Regions from separate parts of the Mesobacillus sp. ABV4_180 genome, predicted to be linked through region 3. Evidence: predicted binding sites of a transcription regulator. Region 3 holds the regulator's gene; each other region holds the start of a gene.
What was found. Region 3 encodes Rex, which represses fermentation and respiration genes when NADH is low (regulators of the CRP and FNR family bind a similar motif). Its sites were predicted from a motif close to TTGTGAAATATTTCACAA; they were not measured.
Positions count from the first base shown of each region.

Region 1 (2,271 bases), 2.4 Mb from region 3:
TACTAAACTATCGACCATTTTTGTAACGGATGATTGCTCTTTTACCACTTTTTCAACTGTCCCCATTTTTCAGGACCTCCTTTTATTTTGAGAAAATTTACTGGAATATGTAGTTCATAAGCTGAAGTGATTTATTTTGTGAAAGATTTCACATGATTAACTAAAAAAATTACTCACATACAGGATTCCTTGGTATTTTTTCGAAACTGATATCTGTCAAAAACTTGGTTCTTCTTTTAACAATGATCACGAAGTTTACAGTCCAGATATAAGCAGGAATTTCTTCATCATCTTTAAACATCATTGCTTCAAATTCATCCCCCATGACCTCCTCGAGCACTTCCTGGGTATATGTCTCGGTATCTGTTGAGAATGGTTTAAATTCACAATACATCATTTTCATCACTCCTTTTTCTCTTTCTAATTAAAGATTATCATATTAAATGAATAATAGTTTGTGAAATATTGAACAATGTATGAACTGTTGTAAACCATCAACAAGTATAAGTATTGAATTATTTTTGAAAGCGGTTTCAAAAAAATCGTTATTTCAATATAACATACACACAGCCACGAAAGCACATTTCATTAAAGAGTTTAAAAAAGTCCTCCCTTTTATTTTCTCCTTTATATTAGCACAAATGGGCTAAATAACCATTGAAATAATCCAGTATCCCTTTATAATTCATACTAAACACATTGGAATTATTGGAGGGAAAATTTATGAATCTATTTAAAGAAAAGTGCCCCCACTGCAAAAAAGCCCTGGAAGCAGTAAACCATCCTTCCAGCAAAGCGATCGTTGTAAAATCCTGTCCAGATGGCCATTTTGAAAAAGAATTCCACCCGGCCCTTGAAACATATGTAGAAATTCATAAAGTTTCATAAACTAGCGAAGCAGGGCCCTCTGAATGAGAGCCCTGCTTTTTCGTCAATAGTTTCTTTTTTATATTCACTAAGATGACAATAATTGTTTTCATAATTTGTTCACATTTGTCTCCAAAAGCGTAACAATTTCCATGTTAGAATGATTACAAATAAACCACTGTGATATTTATCACACCTTTTGCCACAACTTACCGTTCACTTCGGGGTCAATTTCGACAAGTTTGTGAACTAATGAACAAAAGTATGTGATATAATGAACAAGGTTTTTTATCTGAAAGGAGCTGCAGTGATGAAGAAATCCAAACTATTATTGGTCTCCCTCACCTCGATTATGGCTGTGCTGTTGCTTAGCGGCTGTGAGAATAATATGGTCGTTTTCAATCCGCAGGGACCAATCGCAAGACAAATTCTTGAATTGATCAACTTCTCAATCGCTCTGATGCTTTTGGTTACCGTTGTTGTATTCGGACTATTCGCTTTCATAGTCTGGAAATACCGTGAACGCAAGGACAATATGGACTATGAGCCGCCTGAAGAACATGGCAGCACTATATTGGAAATTGTTTGGACAGTCATTCCTATTTTAATCATAATTGCACTGACCATTCCTACGGTCAAAACGATTTATGCTATAGATGAAGTGCCCAAAGGCTATGAAGATAAGGAACCTTTGGTCATCAATGTTACTTCTGCCGACTGGAAATGGATTTTCAGCTATCCGGAACAGGGCATTGAAACTGTGAACTACGTAAATATTCCAGAAGACAGACCGATTGATTTCAGACTGACATCTGCTGGGACAATGCAAAGCTTCTGGATTCCTGCCCTTGGCGGCCAGAAGTACTCGATGGCAAAAGCGGAAACTCAGCTTTACCTTGTAGCAGACAATCCTGGATCTTATGTAGGACGTAACACTAACTTCAATGGCCAGGGTTATGCTGGAATGGAATTCGAAGTTCTTTCACAGACAGAGAAAGAATTCAATGAATGGGTGAAAGAAGTAAAAGATACCGCTCCAAAGATGACATTGGCTGAATATGAAAAGATGCTTGAGCCATCTCATTTTGGCCGTAAGACATTCTCAAACACTCACCTGAAATGGGTAGATCATTCTGATCCACATTCAAAGAACTATACAAACCCAGAAATGTACGACAGAGGACATGGCTGGCCTGGAAAGATCTTTGAGGATAAGGATAATTACAAGAATAAAGACGGAAGCACTGAAAGTTCTAATCATGAAAACCATGAAAATATGAACCATTCAGAATCTGAAACTGATGATTCACACGGGGGTGACCACAGTGGGCATTAAATGGGATGAATTTTTCGTAACTGGCGATCCATTGATTTTCGCTTCACAAATTGGGATTGCCTTGACAC
Region 1 covers NZ_JBSWTJ010000001.1:2,439,018-2,441,288, forward strand. The annotation lists gene adhE (bifunctional acetaldehyde-CoA/alcohol dehydrogenase) at 1-66, opposite strand, end outside; gene ACXAEA_RS12435 (hypothetical protein) at 170-397, opposite strand; gene ACXAEA_RS12440 (hypothetical protein) at 724-888, shown strand; gene qoxA (cytochrome aa3 quinol oxidase subunit II) at 1,178-2,203, shown strand; gene qoxB (cytochrome aa3 quinol oxidase subunit I) at 2,193-2,271, shown strand, end outside.
Region 1: a site for Rex is predicted at 1,110-1,127, ahead of qoxA (cytochrome aa3 quinol oxidase subunit II). Genes of this name have one in related genera too.

Region 2 (2,271 bases), 1.1 Mb from region 3:
ATGACGGACACAAACCGGGCGAAACGAGGAAATACTGTATGTCATCGGGTTTAGACTGAAAAACAAAATGAGCCAAATCAGGAATTACTCATCTTCACTTCTGCATATGCCTCAGGTCTATCGTCCCGTTTTTCAAGAAAGGACATATATCCCTTTTTTACAGGGGAATAGTAAGTGGTAGATGAAAAATGGGGAGGACTGTATTCATTGAAGTTTAATCTGTATCTTTTAATCGCCTTTTTTGGTTCATTGTTCGGATTTATCGCCGTGTCTTTCCTGGTACAGGCTGACCATTTGGCGGCGTTCGACCGCATCGTGATCTCTTTTGTTCAGGGCTTGGAAATGGACTGGCTTACTTCTGCCATGAAATTCTTTACTTATATTGGGACTATCCGTTTTATAGCAATCCTAACTATTCTGATTTTCATTTTTCTGTTCTTTGGGTTAAAGCACAGGCTGGAAATACTCATTTTCCTGAGTGTTGTTTTCTGCACGCCAATCCTCAATCGACTTTTGAAATTATACTTTCATCGGGCGCGACCGGATTTCTACCGCCTGATCGAGATAGGCGGCTATAGTTTTCCGAGCGGACATGCGATGAACGCTTTCTCCTTTTACAGCATTCTGGCTTTTTTGCTTTGGCGTCATGTTCCGACCCGCCTTGGCAGAATGGCTGTTATCCTCGTCAGCAGTTTTATGATTCTGGCGATTGGAACGAGCAGAATTTTCTTGGGCGTCCATTATCCGAGCGACATTATCGGAGGATTTCTTGCCAGCGGTTTTTGGGTAGCGACCGTCATATGGTTTTTTCAAAGATATAAGGAGAGACATAGAATCCCGAGCCGATCATACTGATTGGCAATTGGCTTTTTTGTAAAATGCGAAACCAGCAATTATTATATGTGTAATTCTTTAGTTGCTGTTTCGGGTTTAACTGTCATGAGAATGGGAAAAAGCTGAAATAGACAAGAAAGGATTACATATCATACTTTTCTCACAATCATCTGTTATAAAAGTGATGAGCTTGCTATTTTTTATAAAATATTGTGATTTGGTGAACAAACTCTCAAAGGGGGAGCATATGTACAAAAAACAGGAAAGAATGCTGATGTGGCTGGCTTTTATCGTAGCTGCCATTATGGGATTGTCTTTTATCGGCCGAATATTTGCCGGATAGAAAAGGAGAATGAAAATGGGAAATGAAGAATCAGTTTTTTTCAGCCGTGTCTTAACGGAGCTGACATTATCCTTCCACATTATTTACGCAACGATAGGAGTGGGAATCCCGCTCATGATCATGATTGCTCAGTGGCTGGGGATCAAAAAGCAGGATGAACATTATATTTTGCTGGCCAGGAGATGGACGCGCGGTTTTGTGATCACGGTGGCAGTCGGGGTCGTGACGGGGACAGCGATTGGGCTGCAGCTCTCTCTGCTCTGGCCAAATTTTATGGAGCTTGCAGGAAATGTCATTGCTCTTCCTCTGTTCATGGAGACCTTTGCGTTTTTCTTTGAAGCGATTTTTCTGGGCATTTATTTATATACTTGGGACCGGTTTGAAAATCAGAAAAAGCACTTGCTTTTATTGATCCCGGTAGCGATCGGCGCCTCATTTTCAGCGGTATTCATCACGATCGTCAATGCCTTCATGAATGCGCCGCAAGGCTTCGACCTGGTCAATGGGCAGCTGGTGAATATCAATCCAGTGCTGGCGATGTTCAACCCAGCTATGCCGACGAAAGTTGCCCATGTTCTGGCGACAGCTTATATGACTTCTGCCTTTATTCTGGCTTCGATCGGGGCATATCGCCTCCTAAAAGGATCAGACCATGTTTACCATAAAAAAGCGGTATTTTTAACAATGAAGATTGGTTTGGTCTTTTCGATCGCAGCTGCGGTTATTGGGGATTTCTCTGGAAAATACCTGGCAGAATATCAGCCTGAAAAGCTGGCTGCTGCTGAATGGCATTTCGAGACACATGAAGGAGCACCTTTGATGTTGTACGGAGTGCTTGATGACGGCGAAGTGAAATATGCGATTAAAATACCTTATGCTCTTAGTATTTTGGCACATGGCGATCCGAAATCTGAAGTCATTGGTCTTAACGAATTTGCTGAAGATGAAATTCCACCATTGTACATTCATTATTTATTCGATAGTATGGTGACCATTGGAATGTGGCTGACACTTTTATCCCTGTTGTATGTACTTGGGGTCTGGATGAAGCTGAGCTTTATTAAAACTAAATGGTTTCGCTGGTTAATTGTATT
Region 2 covers NZ_JBSWTJ010000001.1:1,122,164-1,124,434, forward strand. The annotation lists gene ACXAEA_RS05545 (phosphatase PAP2 family protein) at 175-855, shown strand; gene ACXAEA_RS05550 (cytochrome ubiquinol oxidase subunit I) at 1,193-2,271, shown strand, end outside.
Region 2: a site for Rex is predicted at 1,045-1,062, ahead of ACXAEA_RS05550 (cytochrome ubiquinol oxidase subunit I). Genes of this name have one in related genera too.

Region 3 (2,271 bases):
CATCGAAATGGGTTCCGAAAATACACAGGAGATCATTAAACTGATTGAGAACTTCCCTATAGTTATCCTGGTCAGTTCGATCATCGGTCCGATTTTAGAAGAGATCGTCTTCCGGAAAATCATCTTCGGCAGCCTTCATAAGAAAATGAACTTCTTTTTTGCCGCGCTGATCAGCTCCGTGATCTTCGCCCTGGCGCATTTTGAGCCGGAGCACGTGATCTTATACTCAGCGATGGGCTTCACCTTTGCATTTCTTTATGTAAAAACAAAGCGGATCATCGTTCCGATCATCGCCCACGTTACAATGAATACAATGGTTGTCCTGCTTCAATCCGTATTCCGGGAAGACATTGAGAGAATGATAAAAGAAGCAGAGAAAATTCAAAGCTTTATTGGGGGATTTTAAGTTATGAAGCAATCGCCTTTATTTTCAGGCATTGTCTACATCTTGTTAGGCACCTTATTCACCTATTTCGCGATCCAGAATGTGAACGAGTCAGGCTGGGGATTTTTCTCCTATCTCCTCGTCGCGCTTGCCCTTTCGACTTTGGTTCGGGCATCCGGATGATCCTGTTCCATTTCAAATTGAAGCAAATCCAGAAAAAATAGCCCCTTCATCACGAAGGAGCTTTTTTTTATTCTGCGATTTCACTGTCTGTCGGATAATGTTTCAGGAAATAAATCAATGATTGCAGTTCAACAGCCAGGTCTATATGGTGAATTCTGATTGAAGATGGCACATTCAGCCTGGCAGGCGTGAAGTTCAGGATCCCCTTAATATTCGCTTGCACCAATCGGTCCGTAATCGGCTGCGCTACAGCTGATGGAACAGTCAGGATCGCAACCTGAATGCCTTCCTCGACAACTACTTTATCCAGGTCATCCATATGGAAGACCCGTACGTCGCCGATTTGTGTACCTACCTTACCAGGATCGACATCGAAAGCAATTTCGATTTTCGTATTGTTGTTCTTCGAAAAATTATAATTCAAGAACGCCGTTCCCAGATTACCGACACCGATCAAGGCTACTTTCGTAAGTTCATCCTGATCCAATGTCTTCCTGAAAAAGGTCAGCAGGTAATTCACATTGTAGCCGTATCCCTTTTTACCCAATGCCCCAAAGTAGGAAAAATCCCTTCTGATTGTCGCTGAATCTACTTTTACCGCTTCACTTAACTCTGCAGATGATACCCTTTGCTTTCCTGAAGAATGCAAGTTCAATAAGAATCGGTAATACAGCGGCAAACGTTTTGCGGTTGCCTGCGGAATCTTCATAGCATCGTTCGTCATTCTCCATCCTCCACCCTGTCCGAATTTCTACTTCAGCTTCTCTTCTCTCTTAAAATCGCCGTTTTTCCCGCCGGTTTTTTCGACTAAATACGTCTTGCCGATCACCATGCCTTTGTCGACGGCCTTACACATATCATAAACAGTCAGCGCACATGCTGAAGCTGCTGTTAACGCTTCCATTTCTACACCTGTATTCCCTTTCGTTTTTACAGATGCTGAGATGTTTAAAATATAGTCACTTCCATTTTGCTCCCAATCGAACGAAAGGTCAATGCCTGTTAATGGAAGCGGGTGGCACATCGGGATGATTTCAGACGTCTTTTTCGCCGCCATAATGCCAGCTACCTGTGCAACTGCCAGTACATCCCCTTTTTTCATTTTATTTTCAGTTATCCTTACATATATATCCTCATTCACGGTTATGCTTGAATGGGCTAATGCCGTGCGGACCGTCTCAGGTTTGTCGCTGACATCGACCATTTTCGCTCTGCCTTCATCATTAAAATGCGTAAATTCTGCCATGTTCAAGCTCCTCTCATCCAAATGATACACTATTTTCACAAACTTGTGTGTGAACTTTGTTTCTATGTTCACAAATACAATGATCAATCGCATATATTGCCGTGCCTATAGTAATGGGTTACACTATTTCTAAGGCAATAGAGGTGAAAAAATAATGATATTATTACAGGTTAATCAGCTATCAAAATATTTTGCTGCTGATCTTATTTTATCGAATATAAAGTTTGAAATACAGACCCGTGACAGAGTTGCACTAGTCGGCCGTAACGGCGCAGGCAAATCCACCCTGCTGAAAATCATCGCCGGCTACGAATCACATGACGGAGGAGAAATCATCCGCCCTAAAGGTACGTCTATTGGCTATTTAGCCCAGAATACCGGACTGGAGTCAGAGAAAAGCATTTGGGATGAAATGCTGTCCGTTTTTGAGCACCTGCACAGGATGGAAAAGAATCTG
Region 3 covers NZ_JBSWTJ010000001.1:49,760-52,030, forward strand. The annotation lists gene ACXAEA_RS00205 (lysostaphin resistance A-like protein) at 1-406, shown strand, start outside; partial or broken gene ACXAEA_RS00210 (YdiK family protein) at 410-609, shown strand; gene ACXAEA_RS00215 (redox-sensing transcriptional repressor Rex) at 636-1,292, opposite strand; gene moaC (cyclic pyranopterin monophosphate synthase MoaC) at 1,320-1,814, opposite strand; gene ACXAEA_RS00225 (ABC-F family ATP-binding cassette domain-containing protein) at 1,969-2,271, shown strand, end outside.